Linked DNA regions of Terriglobus roseus. Each later gene encodes a partner of the first gene's protein in a complex. Links are inferred from orthologs where the notes say so. Each region holds a gene or a part of one and is shown in the gene's direction. Other genes may lie near its edges. The genes, in order: rimM and rpsS.

Region 1 (7,539 bases):
CGAACCAGAGAGCCACACCAGATTCTTACGCCCAGGCAGTCCAGAGAGATAGCGGCCCAACTGGTTCATGGCTGCCAACGTCGACTTCACTCGAAAATCCAATTGATTCGCGTTTGTCTGGGCTTCGAACTGTCGTAATGACCCCACAACGGCAGGAGGGGCGCCCAGGTTCTCCATCTGGTCGGCAAAGGAGTCGTGTAGCTGGTCAGGCTTCAGCGTTGCTTCACGCGTTGTGGCGGATTGCATCGCCGCGCGCAGCCTTGTCAGGTCTGTTGTAGGTCCCTGCAACATCGATAGCTGAGAACCAAGAATGAAGATGCCGATGCGCGTTCCGGGCACTGCGTTCTTCAAAAATGTTGCCAATTGCCGATGCAAATTCAGTTGGTCGATTTGATCAGTATTAAGACGGTCGATCAGCAGAATGTTCGTTACGTTATCTGGCGGCGTAGTGGTGAAATTGGTAAACATGCCGGGAGGCATCTGGATCGCTCCCGCCTGTGCAGATGCGCCAGCAACATGTTCTTCAAAGTTGCGCAACGTCTGCGACGTACTATCTTCCGTCAGACGAAAGTCCGCTGCCTTTAATCCGCGAACGGCCTTGCCGTTGTGATCTGTAACCACAACGTCCACCAGAACGAGTCGCGCTGCGGTCTTGAGGGTAGGTGTGTCAGTGGAAGGCTTCTGCGCCAGTAGAGGCATGACAATAAAAGCAGCAAGGTATTTGAGAGCGCGCGGCATGAACGTTCCTTCGTGTGGAACATTGAAGCACACATCAACGACAACGCTTCACACGTAGGTTTGCACCATGCGGCGCCACCATGGCCAATCGTGTCCGGTATTGTCCCCCCAGACATCGAACCGAACAGGAACGCCCTTATTACGCATCATCTCCGCCAATCGCTCATTGTCGTTCCAGTACTGATCGTGATGTCCGGTGGCGAGGATGTAGGTGTTATGGCGGTAGCGATCCAGATACCAGGGATCGTGCAGATTTGGCAGAAAGTCCATCGGTAGGGTGAAGTACAGATCGTCGCAGTAATAGCCGTGGAGGAAACGGGCAACGTCGAATGCTCCTCCCATAGACAACGCCGCATTGATCTTGTCGGGGTGGCGTAAAGCCATGCTCATGCTGTGAAACCCACCGAAGGAACATCCCATCACGGCCAGCATCTTGTTTCGATTACGCCTATGGATGTATGGCACCAGTTCGTCCAGGATGTAGTGCTCATACTGAAGATGCCTTGCGACACACCAGCTTCCTTCGGCACCTTCAGCGAACCAACTTTCGTGATTCACCGAATCAACGCACCACAGTTGAATCTGGCCACGGTTGATCTTCGTTTCCAGCGCCCCCACCATCGCCTGATCTTCAAATTCGTAAAATCGGCCGCGCGAGGTGGGAAAGACGATCACCGGCAGACCATCCTGACCGAAGACCAGATGCTCCATGGAGCGCCCCAATGCCTCCGATTGATCCACGTGGTATTCGCGGTGCATGGTGCTACCCTCCGGGTACTAGGTGGGATGCCGTGCTCTATCGATATGGACGCATAGTACAGTCTTCGGACGCACTTACGGCGCGGAAAGACGAATTCGTCTGGCATCCTTCGCAGGAAGAATACTCGATGGGTTTGGCTCTAACCGTGAATCCCCTCTGACGAGGCTCTGGCAGATCGCCGGTATCGGTATCATCCGTGATTTTTCAAGGTGCATGCGCCGAGTAGCCCGGGTGCGGCAATGCGAAAAGATATTGGAATTACGTTTTATGGAGGATCTTAGCCGTCCCCTTCTTGTATTTTTAGGCTCAATAGCCCACAATAGATAGGTTGGAATGTGTTGCGCGCACCCCCGTCGGTGGCAGGCATTGCGCAATTTCCGCTGCCTCGTGCACCGGCCATCACCAAGACATTGTTTGTGAGTGAGGAAGTAACCAAGTGGTCATGATTCGTTTGGCGCGCGTTGGAGCGCGTAAGCAGCCCTACTACCGCATCGTTGTGATCGAAAAGGATCGCGCCCGCAACGGCCGTTCTATCGAAGTGGTTGGTACCTACAATCCGCGTACCGAACCTGCAACGGTTAGCCTGAAGCGTGACCGTATCGACTACTGGACCGGCGTTGGCGCTCAGATGTCGGATATCGTTGCGAAGCTCGTTAAGAACGCGCCCGCGACCGAAGCAGTGGCTGCCTAAGCCACTGTAAGGAGCGTTTCCACCTCGGGCCGCGGTTCTATGCCTTCAATGATTCGCATAGCTCCGCGGCTGTTTTATTTCAGTCACTTCTGGCGGTATAGGATCATCTAAGTTCGGAAGAGTTTCTCTGCGCAGCGGTAGTGTATGGTTGCTGAGCAAGGTATGAATCTCATTCCCTTCCAAGGTACGTATGACGGACCATTCCTCCCCTGAATCTGTGAATCATATCTCTGAGCTTCTTACCGGGATTGCTAAAGCACTCGTAGACCATCCGGAAAACCTGCGGGTGGAATCAGAAGCATTTGAATCTGAAACGGTTATCCGCCTCTTCGTTCACCCGGACGATTTGGGCAAGGTGATCGGCAAGCAAGGACGTACGGCAAGGTCGCTGCGAACCATCCTCAGCGCCGCCGGAAGCAAGATGCAGCATCGCTTCAGCCTGGATGTGCAGTCGGAGTAAAGGCGGCTCAAATGGCAGCGGATTGGATCACGCTGGCTCGCGTGGTACGTCCTCAGGGACGACGCGGAGAAGTTCTGGCCGACCTGAAGACGGACTTCCCAGAGCAGCTACGGCAATATCCCAACATCTTCCTTCGTCTTCCAGACGGCGAGCCTAAGCCCGCGGTCGTAGAAGACTCGTGGCTGCCCACCGGGCGTAGCGCTGGACGGATCGTTATTAAACTCCAGGGTGTCGATTCGATTTCCGATGCCGAAAAGCTTCTCGATGCAACAATTGAAATAGCTTCAGATCAACGACTTACGCTATCAGATGGAAACTATTACGTTAGCGATCTGATCGGATGCCAGATGGTGCATCACGGCGATATGGTGGGCACAGTTGTTGATATGCATTTCCCCCAGGATCCTTCTGGAAAGCGCATTGATGACGCCGCTGCGCTCTTTGTTGTGGAACGGGCCAACGGAGACGAGATACTCATCCCGTTTGCGAATGCCTTCGTTGCCAGCATCGACACTTTGGCCCGAAAGATCGAAATGAACTTGCCGGATGGCCTTCTGGAGATGAACGGCTAGAACCTCCGGTTACCCTGAGGAATAGCGACTCTCATCATGGCCCTGCAAGTCGACATCGTGACCATCTTCCCCGCTTTTCTGGAAAGCACCCTGCGCTATGGCGTAGTCGCACGGGCGTTGTCTGCAGGGATTGCGTCCGTGAACTGTGTAGATCTACGGAGCTTTACCCACGACCGACACCGCACCGTCGATGACCGCCCCTTCGGGGGTGGCGAGGGGATGGTTCTGAAGCCAGAACCTCTAAGCGAGGCCATCGAATCGCTTGGAATCGCCCCTAAGCCAAGTCGCGACACGCAGAAAGAGTCTGTGGTCCTGCTTTCGGCACAAGGGCGCCCATTCACACAGTCTGTTGCGCAGGAATTGAAGTCGCTGGATCGCCTCGTACTGGTTTGCGGGCGCTACGAAGGCGTGGACGAACGAGTAAACGCGCTACACTGCGACCGCGAGATCTCCATCGGAGACTATGTCCTTTCCGGCGGTGAATTAGGCGCGGCAGTCGTCGTAGATGCCGTGGTACGCCTGCTTCCGGGAGTGCTCGGCAACCCCGATTCTGCTCATTACGAAAGCTTCGGCCATGCGCATGATAGCGAACAGGCCGAAGACGCTCCGCCGCTGGCCATGTCGCCCTCAGCGGGGCTTCTCGATTACCCGCACTACACGCGTCCGGCGGAGTTCCGCGGTATTGCCATTCCCGATGTTCTAGCAGGCGGCGACCATACTGCGATTCGCAAGTGGCGGAGGCAACAGGCGCTGCAAAAAACAGTTACAAATCGGCCTGATCTATTGGAAACCGCAGCTCTATCCGCGGAAGATAGACGTTTTCTGGCGAAACTGCGCAAGGATTAAAGAAACACGCAGACCAATACGCCACGCGAGTGCGATTTATACCAACTTTTCCAGATTCTGCGGTATACTGAAAAACGATTACTAAGTAAGGAATTCAGGCATCATGTCCATTCATCCCATCATGCAGAAGCTCGCAGCCAAGCTGGAGCGTACAGACCTTCCGGAATTCGCTCCAGGCGACACCGTGCGCGTACAGGTCAAGATCAAGGAAGGCGACAAAGAGCGTCTTCAGGCGTTTGAGGGCATGTGCATCGCTCGCAAGAACGGACCTCAGGGGTCCTTTACCGTCCGTAAGATGAGCTTCGGCCAGGGCGTTGAGCGTATCTTCCCCTTCAACTCGAAGGTTGTCGACAAGGTTGAGAAGGTTCGTTCGTACGAAGTGCGTCGCGCCAAGCTGTTCTACCTGCGCGGTCTGCGTGGCAAGGCTGCCCGTCTGCGCGAGGTTGCACGTACCAACGCGTAAACCAGTTTCTCAGTTGGACTTTAAGAAGGCGAGCGCTTCGGCGCTCGCCTTCTTCATTTGCACTTCCCTGCATAACAAAGGGGCATGACAATCGCCATGCCCCTTATAAGACTTTTGAAGCAGAATTTAAATGCCGTTCGGCTTCGGCATTTGGTCCGACTCGTCAATGACGCCCTGTTTCTCTGCGATGGACTTCGCCTGCGTAAAGAGCAGGAGGTAATCGCCACCGCCCGCCTTGGAATCCGTCCCGCTCATGTTGAAGCCGCCGAACGGATGCGCCCCCACCATGGCCCCTGTGCACTTGCGATTTAGGTACAGGTTCCCCACATGGAACTCCTGCGCCGCGCGGTCCAGACGTTCGCGTGACATGGAATAGATAGCGCCGGTAAGGCCATACTCCGTGCCGTTAACGATATCCAAGGCCTCGTCGAAGTTTTGCGACTTGATCACCGCCAGCACTGGTCCGAAGATCTCTTCCTGTGCAATACGTGCGTTCGGGGCGATATCGGCGAAGACAGTTGGCTTCACATAGTAGCCCCCGGTTTCATTCGCAAATGCCTCGCCACCAGTCAGTAGCCGGCCTTCCATCTTGCCTGTCTCAATGGCGTTCAACACGCGATCAAACGCGATCTTGTTCACGACCGGCCCCATGGCAAAGTTCTCCACGGGATCGCCGACCTTGATCTTCTCTACGCGTTCCACGAGGCGATCGCAGAAGACGTCGTAAATGTGCGCATCCACCACTGCCCGCGAACATGCCGAGCACTTTTGGCCGCTGAAACCGAATGCGCTGGCCACAACGCCTTCAACCGCTGCATCGATGTCCGCATCCGCGTCAACCAGAATGGCGTCCTTGCCACCCATTTCAAGGATGGTTCGCTTGATGAAGCGCTGCCCGGGCTGTGTCTTCGCGGCGGTCTCGTGCACGATGAGGCCCACCTTCTTCGAGCCGGTAAAGGCAATGAAGCGAATCTTCGCGTTCGCCACCAGCGCGGCGCCCACGCGGTCGCCCGTACCCTGGCACAGGTTAACCACGCCTTCCGGCATGCCTGCCTCTTCCAGCAACGCAAAGAAGCGCGAAGCAATGGTCCCCGCATCGGGCGACGGCTTCAGCACCACGGTGTTGCCGCTGACAACGGCAGCCATAGTCATGCCAGCCATGATGGCCAACGGGAAGTTCCACGGCGGAATCACCGCACCGACACCCAAGGGGATGTAGCGCAGCGTGTTCTTCTCTCCCGGAAACTGAATTGGGGTGGTCGCGCGGTCCAGCTTCAGCGCCTCACGCGCATAGAACTCCAGGAAGTCGATGCACTCGGCCACGTCGGCATCTGCCTCGGCCCAGTTCTTGCCAACTTCATACGTCAGCCATGCGCAGAACTCGTTCTTGCGCTGCTGTACCAGCTTCGCAACATCCAGCAGTAACTGCACACGCTGCTGCACCGGTACGCGGCTCCACGTCTGGAATGCCTTCTCACCAGCGGCCACAGCCTGCTCCACATGCGCAAGCTCTGCTTCCTGATGCACACCAATCTTCTGGGCTGGATTCGCGGGATTGGTAGAGACGATCTTCTCCGCGGCATACACCCGTTCACCACCAAGGATGAGCGGGTATTCCTTACCCAATTCACTCTCCACCAGGCGAAGAGCTTCCTGCATGTTCGCCTTCACAGCGGAGTTTGTGAAGTTCTGGAAAGCTTCATTGACGAAGGTCTTCAGCGGAGCCTGAGGCTCGCGTACGGTGGGAATTGCATTCGTTGCCATAAATCCAGTTTATTCCTTTTGCAAACGGCCGTTATACATGGCCTACTTTGGCGACGGAGTGCCGTTCAGCATCTGATCCGTCGATTTGCTCATCTGCGCCGTGCGCTCCAGCTTGTCCCAACTGAACGGGCGGCCATCGATCACACGCTTGATCGTCTTAAACAGCACCACGCTGAACACTTGGCGATACGTGAAGCGCTGAATCCATATGTGCATCAGCAGCCACATGTCGCCTTTGCTGGCGGGATGCTTCCTCTCCAGCAGGAATGCCAGCGCTGACGCTGAGAAATCAATCACCATGAACGCCAGGAAGAAGTACAACAATTTCACAAAGCTGGCACTCGAAGCCGACTCCGGATGGAAGTGGTGATCGTAAAGAAACTTGAGGAAGCTGGCTACAAACATCAGGTCGATCAGCGGCGACACCAACGGCAACAAAATCTGAAAGATGATGATGTTCGGTAGCGCGAACAGGCCCATGGCGCGACGCTTCGTTACCGCGCCGATGTGCTTGAACACGGCCTGCATGATGCCGAACGACCAGCGGAAACGCTGCCGCATCAGGCCGTTCATGTTGATGGGCGCTTCGGTAAACGCCAGCGCGCGATCTTCATAGATCACACTAAGCCCCTGCTCTAGCAGGATCATCGTCAGATCAGCATCTTCCGCGACCGTGTTAGAGTGATAGCCGCCGCCCTTGTGGACAGCCTCCGTACGCCATGCACCGATGGCCCCCGGCACAACGACAACAACATCGAACAAGTCCAGGGCGCGACGCTCAAAGTTCTGACTGGTGATGTATTCCAACGCCTGCCAGCGTGTCCACAGGTTTACTCGATTGCCCACCTTCGCATTACCCGCCACCGCGCCAATCTGTGGATTGGCGAAGTGAGGAACAAGCCGTGCGATAGCGTCATGAGCAATCACAGTGTCTGCATCAATGCCCACGTAAATCTCTTCATGAACGTAGTTCTGCAGCGCATAGTTCAACGCTTCTGCCTTGCCGGCATTTTCTTTCTTCACCACCGTCAAACGACCGCTGGCAATGTCTTCGGGATACGCTTCACGCGCAACCTCTGCCGTAAGATCTTTTGATCCGTCATCAATCACGATGATGTGCAGGTTCTTGTACGTGCTCATCATCACGCTACGGATAGTGCGAACAATGACTTTCTCTTCGTTGTACGCAGGAATCAATACCGCAACACGCGGCTGGTAATCCGGCCCTGCGTAGTTCTTCCTGCG
Region 2 (7,717 bases), 2.2 Mb from region 1 along the record:
ATAAACCGGCAGTGCCCCGCTGCGTGCGTGGGCATGATGAGGAGAGAATCACATGGCAGTAACAGGTTTGCTCGGTAAGAAGATTGGCATGACGCAGGTGTTTGACGACGCCGGTGTTGTGCACCCGGTCACCGTGATCAAGGTTGGCCCTTGCGTTGTCACCCAGGTGAAGACGCAGAAGACTGACGGCTACGATGCCGCACAGATCGGTCTGGTGGAGTTCGTAAAGGCCTCCAAGCTGACCAAGGGTCTGGCTGGTCACCTGGCGAAGAGCGATGCTCCGCCGGTTCGTGAGATCCGTGAAGTGGGCATTGAGTCCACGACCGGTGAGAACGAGGGTGAAGGCGCTGTGAAGGCTGGCGATCGCGTTCTGGTCGACATCTTCGACGGTGAGCGTTTCGTTGACATCATTGGTAAGTCGAAGGGCCGCGGTTTCGCGGGCGTGGTTCGTCGCCACGGCTTCGGCGGTGGCCCCAAGTCGCACGGCCACATGTTCCAGATTCAGGGTTCGATCGGTGCATCGTCGTTCCCCTCGCGCGTATTCCCGGGCCAGCGCATGCCGGGTCACCACGGTGACGCGCAGATCACGGTTCGCAACCTGCGTATCCGCGGTATCGACCTTGAGGACAACCTCCTCCTGGTTGAGGGTGCGGTTCCGGGACCCCGTGATGGTGTGATTCTGATCTCGAAGTCGAAGAACCCGCCGCGTGAGCGTCGTGGATTCGCCGGTTCGGGTACGGTTGATCCGCTGAAGGCTTCGAAGAAGGCTTCGGGTAAGAAGAAGTAAGAACTGACGGCAGAGCAATCTCTGGTTGCTCTGCCGCTTAGTGTGTAAGTGCAGTAACTCGCATCGTCTGCGGACTTAGTCGGAATGAGTAAGTCGACAGCAGGATGACAAATTGAACTTAGGGCGCTCGCAATAGAACGAGGGCCAGAGGAAGCAAGATGGCAAAGATTAACGTAGTCGATCTCGGCGGGAACAAGGTCAGCGAGCTTGAGCTTGCAGACGAAGTGTTCGGCGTCGAAGTGAATGAGTCCCTGCTGTGGGAGTCGGTAAAGCATTACCGGGCTGCGCTCCGCCAGGGAACCGCCGCCACCAAGAACAAGAAGCTCGTGTCGGGTTCCGGCAAGAAGCTGTGGAAGCAGAAGGGAACCGGTCGTGCCCGTGTGGGTTCGGTGCGTTCGCCTATCTGGCGTCATGGTGGTACGGTTCACGGACCCCAGCCCCGCTCGTATGAGTACGCCTTCCCCAAGAAGAAGCTGCTCGGTGCTCTGAGCTCTGCTCTTGCTTCCAAGCTGCAGGACGGCAAGCTGACGGTTGTTTCGACTCTGGATGTTGCTGAGCCGAAGACCAAGCTGTACCGCCAGGCTCTGGACAAGCTGGAAGCCAAGAAGACCGCACTGCTGGTCGAGAGCGGACAGAAGCTGACCGACAACCTGTTCCTGGGTTCGCGCAACCTGGACGGCGTTGAGCTGGTGCTGAGCTCGGAGGTTCACCCCTACGACCTGCTCCGCTACGAGCACGCCATCTTCTCGCAGGATGCTATTGAGGCTCTGCAGGAAGTCCTGAAGAAGAATGTGTCGCGCCGTAAGCTGGCTGCGAAGAAGGAGGTTGCGTAATGGCAACTGTTTACACCACCATTCGCCGCCCGCTGATTACGGAAAAGGGCATGATCGCCAAGGAGACCGAAGGCACTCTGGTGTTTGAGGTTGCTGCTGGCGCGACGAAGAATGAAGTGAAGCATGCAGTGGAGAGCCTGTTCAAGGTGAAGGTTGCTGCGGTTCGCACCGCCAACTACCTGGGCAAGGAGCGCCGCCGCGGTCGCTTCACCGGTTTCAAGCCGGACTGGAAGAAGGCATATGTTCGCCTGGTTCCGGGTTCGAAGATGCCGGAGTATGTCAACTCGCTCTAAGGAGCGAAACAGGTCAGCAAGTCAGCGAGTCTGCAAGTCATCGGATCTCGCGCAGTAAGTGAACTTGAAGGCTTGAGTACACGAAGTAACCCCAATCCGCGCGCCTGACTAGCTATGCGGATGGTAAGGAAGTTAGGGAAATGCCGATTAAGACATTCCGACCGATTACGCCGACACTGCGCTTCCAGTCGAAGCTGGTGAACTCGGACATCACGACGAACGAGCCGTACAAGCCGCTGCTGGCAACGAAGCAGCGCACAGGCGGCCGTAACTCCACCGGTAAGCTGACGATCCGTCATCACGGTGGTGGCCACAAGAAGAAGCTTCGTATTATCGACTTCAAGCGCGACAAGTTCGGTGTACCCGGAACCGTTGCGACGATCGAATACGATCCGAACCGCTCCTCGCGTATCGCTCTGATCAGCTACAAGGACGGCGAAAAGCGCTACATCATTCAGCCGGTTGGCCTGAAGGTTGGCATGACGGTGACCTCCGGTCCCGACGCCGACATTCTGGTTGGCAATGCTCTGCCGCTGCGCAACATCCCTGCTGGTACGACGGTCCACAATGTGGAACTGCGTCCTGGTAAGGGTGCACAGATGGTCCGCTCTGCCGGTTCGTCCGCGCAGCTGGTTGCGAAGGAAGGCGACTACGCTCTCCTGAAGCTGCCCTCCGGCGAAACCCGCCGCGTGTTGGTGGACTGCATGGCAACGGTTGGCCAGGTTGGCAACACGGATCATGAGAACATCTCGCTCGGTAAGGCCGGTGCAAGCCGCTGGCGCGGTATCCGTCCGACGAACCGTGGTGTGTCGATGAACCCTGTGGATCACCCGCACGGTGGTGGTGAAGGTAAGACCTCAGGCGGACGTCATCCTGTTACGCCGTGGGGACAGCCGACACGTGGTTACAAGACCCGTAACAACAAGCGGACCGATGTGTTCATCGTCAACCGCCGCAGCAAGTAATTCAGGGAGCGAGAGGAAAACATGGCACGTTCTACAAAGAAGGGCCCATTTATCGACGCCCACCTGATGACGAAGGTTGAGGTGCTGAACACCGCGAACAAGAAGGAAGTCGTTAAGACTTGGTCGCGTCGTTCCACCATCTTCCCGGAGTTCGTGGGTCACACCATTGCCGTGCACAACGGTAAGAAGTTCATTCCGGTCTACGTGACGGAGAACATGGTGGGTCACAAGCTGGGCGAGTTTGCCGCAACGCGTACCTTCAAGGGCCACGCAGCGAAGGCTGAGACGGCCAAGGGTCGTTAAGTCGGGATTAGTTACGTCAGCCTCCGGTTCTGCCGGAGCGCGATAAGGAAGAGTTATGGCGAAGACAGCCGAGAAGAGTGCAGTACGTGAGTTCCGCGCCGAGGCGCGGTTCCAGCGGACCAGCCCGCAAAAGGCGAAGCTGGTGCTGGACACGATCAAGGGCCAGAGCGTGGAAAATGCTCTGAACACCCTGATGTTCACCCGCAAGCGCATTGCTCCCATCGTGGAGAAGGCGCTGCGTTCCGCAGTTCAGAACGCAAACTACCTGAGCCAGGAACAGGGCTTCGATCTGGACATCGATCGTCTGTTCGTGAAGCAGGCTGTTGCAAACGAAGGCCCACGCATGAAGCGTATCCGCCCTGCCCCCATGGGTCGTGCGTTCCGCTATCAGCGTCGCCTTGCTCACATCATCGTGACGGTGGCGGAGAAGAAGTCTGTTGAGGCAACAAAGCAGGCTGAGGCTCCGGTAGCGGCTGCGGAGGGTGGCAAGAAGAAGGCTGCTCCGGCAAAGAAGGCTGCTGCCAAGAAGGCTCCGGCGAAGAAGGCCGCGAGCAAGAAGGCTGCTGCGACTGCGTAAATTTATGGCCGGGCTGTAAGCCGGCCCGGCATCGCCGAGAAGTTGAGGCGGCGAGTAAGTACTGAGTAAGTTCGGAACTAAGTTCTCCGGACGCGAAGTGAAGGGATTAAGTTATGGGTCAGAAGGTCCATCCGTATGGTTTCCGCCTCGGCGTGAACAAGCCGTGGAAGTCGCGCTGGTTTGTGGAGCGTGACTACGACAAGCTGCTGGTTGAGGACGTGAAGCTCAAGGCTGAGCTGCGCGAAAAGCTGAAGGCTGCTGGTGTCTCGTCCGTCGAGATCGAGCGCCCAGGCAACAAGCTGCGCCTCATCATCAAGACCGCCCGTCCGGGCATCATCATCGGCCGCAAGGGCGCTGAGATCGACAAGCTGAAGGCAGACATCCAGAAGCGTACGAACCGCGAAGTGTTCATCGACATTCTGGAAGTCAACAAGCCTGAGCTGGATGCGCAGCTGGTCGCAGAGAACATCGCTCTGCAGCTGGAGAAGCGTGTGTCGTTCCGTCGCGCGATGCGTAAGAGCGTTGATTCGGCTCTGCGTTTCGGCTGCAAGGGCATCAAGGTTCGTGTTTCGGGCCGTCTGAACGGCAACGAAATCGCACGTTCCGAGTGGTATCTGCAGGGTCGTCTGCCGCTGCACACGCTGCGCGCAGACATCGACTACGGCTTTGCCGAAGCGAAGACCACCTACGGAATCATCGGCGTGAAGACCTGGGTCTACCGTGGCGATATCTACGAGCAGAAGCGCCGCCGCGACAACGTCACGACGACGGGTGCGTTCTAAGGAACGACAAACATTGCGGGGTTGAGTAATCAACCCCGCGTAACACCAAGAACAGAAGGCGCGCGGAGACTGGGCCACTTATCTAGGTAAGTGACGCCAAGGCCGCAGCGGGAAAGAGTGCAGTTATGTTGCAGCCCAAGAAGGTTAAGTACCGTAAACAGCAAAAGGGCAAGATGCGCGGTAAGGCATGGCGCGGTTCCGAGCTTGCATTTGGCGACTACGGTTTGAAGGTTGTGGAGTGCGGCTACATCACCGATCGTCAGATCGAAGCAAGCCGTATCGCAATGACCCGTTACATCAAGCGTGGCGGTAAGGTTTGGCTCCGGATCTTCCCGGATAAGCCGATCACCAAGAAGCCCGCAGAAGTTCGAATGGGTTCTGGTAAGGGTGCGTTGGATCACTGGGTTGCAGTGGTTCGCCCCGGCAAGCTGCTCTTCGAGATGGAAGGCGTTCCGGTTGAGATCGCGAAGGAGGCCATGCGCCTTGCTTCGAACAAGCTTCCGCTCCGCACCGTTTTCGTGCAGCGTCCGAACATCAAGGCGATTGACCCCAAGGCTTCCGCAGCCGCGTAACTGCATAGCGTCTCTGAATGCAGACGCTGAATGAGAGATTGAAATGGAACTGAACAAGATCCGCGAATTTACGGACAGCGAACTGAAGGAGCAGCAGGCCCAGGCGGGCGAGCAGCTCTTCCGCGTTCGCTTCCAGAAGAGCCTGGGCGATGCCGCAGGCGTGAACAAGCTGCGCGAACTGAAGAAAGACATCGCGCGCATCAAGACTGTGGCGCGCCAGCGTGAGCTTGGCCAGGCCGTGGCTCCGACGGAGTCGGCTGCGCCCGCGAAGAAGACCCGTAAGGCGAAGAAGGCATAACGATGGCTGAGACGACTGCTACGACTACTGCTACGGCAGAGAAGATTGGCCACCGCACCGAGAAGATCGGCCTGGTGACCTCGACAAAGATGGACAAGACGATCGTTGTGTCGGTGGAAATGCGCAAGGCGCACCCCAAGTACAAGCGCATCGTGAAGTCGAACAAGAAGTTCTACGCGCATGACGAGCAGAACTCAGCCCGCGTTGGCGATCAGGTCCGCATCCGTGAGACCCGTCCCACCAGCAAGCTGAAGCGCTGGAACCTCGAAGAGATCGTTCGCCGCTCGAGCCTGAGCGAAGCGACTCCGGCTTCGAAGTAAGATAAGAGTTTGCCCGTCGCCGGCATCGTTCGGTGACACTATGGGCATGACGCGTCCAGCGCGACGATCGTTGAAGATGTCGTTCAGCGATCCGCTCCGCGGCCGCGACCATTTAGTGGATTTGACTGGGGCGAGATAGCCCCCGGCCTTAGGCTCTGGAAGCCTCGAAGGTCAGGAGAAGAAGCAATGTCCGTACAAATGCGTACGATTCTGGACGTAGCCGATAACTCTGGCGCACGCCGTCTGCAGGTCATCCTGCCTCTCGGTGGTGGTCTGGGTAAGAAGGCTGGTCTGGGCGATGTGGTGACGGCAGCGGTGAAGGAAGCTTCGCCCGACGGCACCGTGAAGAAGGGCAAGGTTGTTAAAGCCGTGATCGTGCGCACCCGCAAGGAAGCGCGCCGCAAGGACGGCACCTACATCCGCTTTGACCAGAACGCAGCCGTCGTGATCAACGACGCAGGCGAGCCGGTGGGAACCCGTGTATTCGGACCCGTGGCCCGCGAACTGCGCGACAAGAAGTTTCTGAAGATCGTTTCGCTCGCTCCGGAAGTTATCTAACTCTCTCGAAGCGTAGGTTCCATACAAAGACCGCCGGCAGTCGCTGGCGGTCTTTGTCGTCTGGACACACAACTTTCTAAGGGAAGAATAGAACGATGGAGTACCGACTTATCTATTGCAGCCGTAACCGGATCGAAGGCTCGGAGCAGCAGATTGCCGAAGAAATTGAAAAGATCCTCATAAGCTCTCGCAGGAACAATGAGCAGCACAACATCACGGGTGCCCTGCTGTTCAACGGCCTCGCGTTTGCGCAGGTGCTTGAGGGGCCACGCGCCGCCGTAGAAGCTATCTACGCCACAATCTGTGAGGACAATCGGAACAGCCACAACGTCCTGCTGGAGACCGGCGACATTGCCAAACGGGACTTTGCTCGTTGGTCTATGGCGTATTCCGGACCGGATTCCAATGGCCATCTCTACGAACACTTAAAGCTTGCCGACGTCGAGACGGATGGAGCTGGCGTTGCGAAGCGTGTGCTGGACCTGTTGAAGAGCGTTGTGCACGCGCACGTCTAGGTTTGCTTGGCGCTTGGGTTTAGTCCGGCGTGGTCTGGGCGATATGGTCCACGATCAGATCTTCAATTTGGCCTGTGCCTTTCTTTAGGCGCAGGCCAAGTTGTTTTTCCAGGGCGCCGGTAAAGGTGGGCCCGCCGCCATCGCTGGTGGTCTGCGGAGCATTCGCTTCGTCGATCTGGAAGTCGAGTGTCATGTCGTAATGGCCGGTCAGGCCGGTCGCATCCACCATGCGATCCATGCCGCGCCCGCCGAGAACACCGCCCAGGCCATCGAAGAGGGTGCATGCTTCCGGCAGTGTGACGTCGATCATGCTGACATGCATGATGCCACCTTCTTTGCGGTTGATCTGCAAACCGCAGAGGACAGGGGATGGTTTACTCGGTACCGATTCTTGAACCGGAGAGCCGGGTTTTAAACAACCGGGTGTCGTTTCATGAGGCTTCAGATTTGGGCCAGTCACGCCGGGTTTTGCCACGCTGAGCAGGTTGACCATCCCTGTGTGGTTTTCCCGATGGGCCTTCAGAGCGAAACGGTCTTCCAGCAGATTGCGCAACATCAGGCGTATGTCTTCCATGTTCTGCGAGCCTTCCGGCGGACGCGCAACGATGGTGTACTTCTGGTGCTGCGCCCACTCGGGCAACCGCGCGCGCATGGCTCGGGCCTCGACTTCGTCGTTGACACCATAGGCGAACATGATGAGCGGCGGGAGAGCGCCAGTCATCGTGAGCAGGCCGTGCGGCGTCTGTGCTCTGCCCAGGGCGATCATGAAGCCGAGGCCTTCCATTGGAGCGTCGGGCGCAGCTGGCTTGACCGAGGCGGATTCGAAGGTAAGTGCGGTCGTTGACCTCTGTGCGTGTATTGGGAGAAAGAGCAGGCAGACCGTGAGACTGATTAATTCATAGCGTCGGGCCTTA

What was found.
Region 2: the proteins of rimM (region 1) and rpsS are in contact, whole or in part, in a crystal structure (PDB 3A1P), measured with the Thermus thermophilus proteins. The link is inferred for Terriglobus roseus from one-to-one orthologs. Residues at the interface, in WP_008632437.1 of Thermus thermophilus: Val4, Glu5, Ile6, Gly7, Arg8, Arg22, Gly23, Glu24, Val26, Leu84, Glu85, Glu86, Gly87, Arg88, Tyr89, Tyr90, Tyr91, Phe92, Leu94, Asp111, Ile112, Leu113, Asp114, Ala115, Gly116, Ala117, Gln118, Asp119, Val120, Ile122; in WP_011173711.1 of Thermus thermophilus: Lys28, Arg29, Leu30, Lys32, Thr48, Gln56, His57, Val58, Pro59, Val60, Tyr61, Thr63, Met66, Glu73, Phe74, Pro76, Thr77, Arg78, Arg81, His83, Gly84, Lys85, Glu86, Ala87, Lys88, Ala89, Thr90, Lys91, Lys92, Lys93.

Annotation. Positions count from the first base shown.
Region 1 is NZ_LT629690.1:2,379,073-2,386,611, forward strand. What follows is about bases 1,722-4,440. They hold rimM (ribosome maturation factor RimM), read left to right. Parts: upstream 1,722-2,660; coding sequence 2,661-3,221; downstream 3,222-4,440. Other genes in these bases: rpsP (30S ribosomal protein S16), read left to right, coding at 1,941-2,189; BLT38_RS09965 (KH domain-containing protein), read left to right, coding at 2,407-2,649; trmD (tRNA (guanosine(37)-N1)-methyltransferase TrmD), read left to right, coding at 3,264-4,067; rplS (50S ribosomal protein L19), read left to right, coding at 4,171-4,440. Outside these bases: BLT38_RS09950 (VWA domain-containing protein), read right to left, coding at 1-738; BLT38_RS09955 (esterase family protein), read right to left, coding at 787-1,449; more of rplS, read left to right, coding at 4,441-4,530; pruA (L-glutamate gamma-semialdehyde dehydrogenase), read right to left, coding at 4,657-6,294; BLT38_RS09990 (glycosyltransferase), read right to left, coding at 6,337-7,539. UniProt on the Escherichia coli protein: One of at least 4 proteins (Era, RbfA, RimM and RsgA/YjeQ) that assist in the late assembly stage of the 30S ribosomal subunit.
Region 2 is NZ_LT629690.1:227,743-235,459, forward strand. What follows is about bases 1,644-4,540. They hold rpsS (30S ribosomal protein S19), read left to right. Parts: upstream 1,644-2,899; coding sequence 2,900-3,181; downstream 3,182-4,540. Other genes in these bases: BLT38_RS01120 (50S ribosomal protein L23), read left to right, coding at 1,644-1,913; rplB (50S ribosomal protein L2), read left to right, coding at 2,054-2,878; rplV (50S ribosomal protein L22), read left to right, coding at 3,237-3,758; rpsC (30S ribosomal protein S3), read left to right, coding at 3,872-4,540. Outside these bases: rplC (50S ribosomal protein L3), read left to right, coding at 53-787; rplD (50S ribosomal protein L4), read left to right, coding at 946-1,620; more of BLT38_RS01120, read left to right, coding at 1,620-1,643; rplP (50S ribosomal protein L16), read left to right, coding at 4,666-5,112; rpmC (50S ribosomal protein L29), read left to right, coding at 5,156-5,410; rpsQ (30S ribosomal protein S17), read left to right, coding at 5,413-5,730; rplN (50S ribosomal protein L14), read left to right, coding at 5,917-6,288; BLT38_RS01165 (BLUF domain-containing protein), read left to right, coding at 6,384-6,803; BLT38_RS01170 (TIGR03435 family protein), read right to left, coding at 6,823-7,717. UniProt on the Escherichia coli protein: In the E.coli 70S ribosome in the initiation state it has been modeled to contact the 23S rRNA of the 50S subunit forming part of bridge B1a; this bridge is broken in the model with bound EF-G.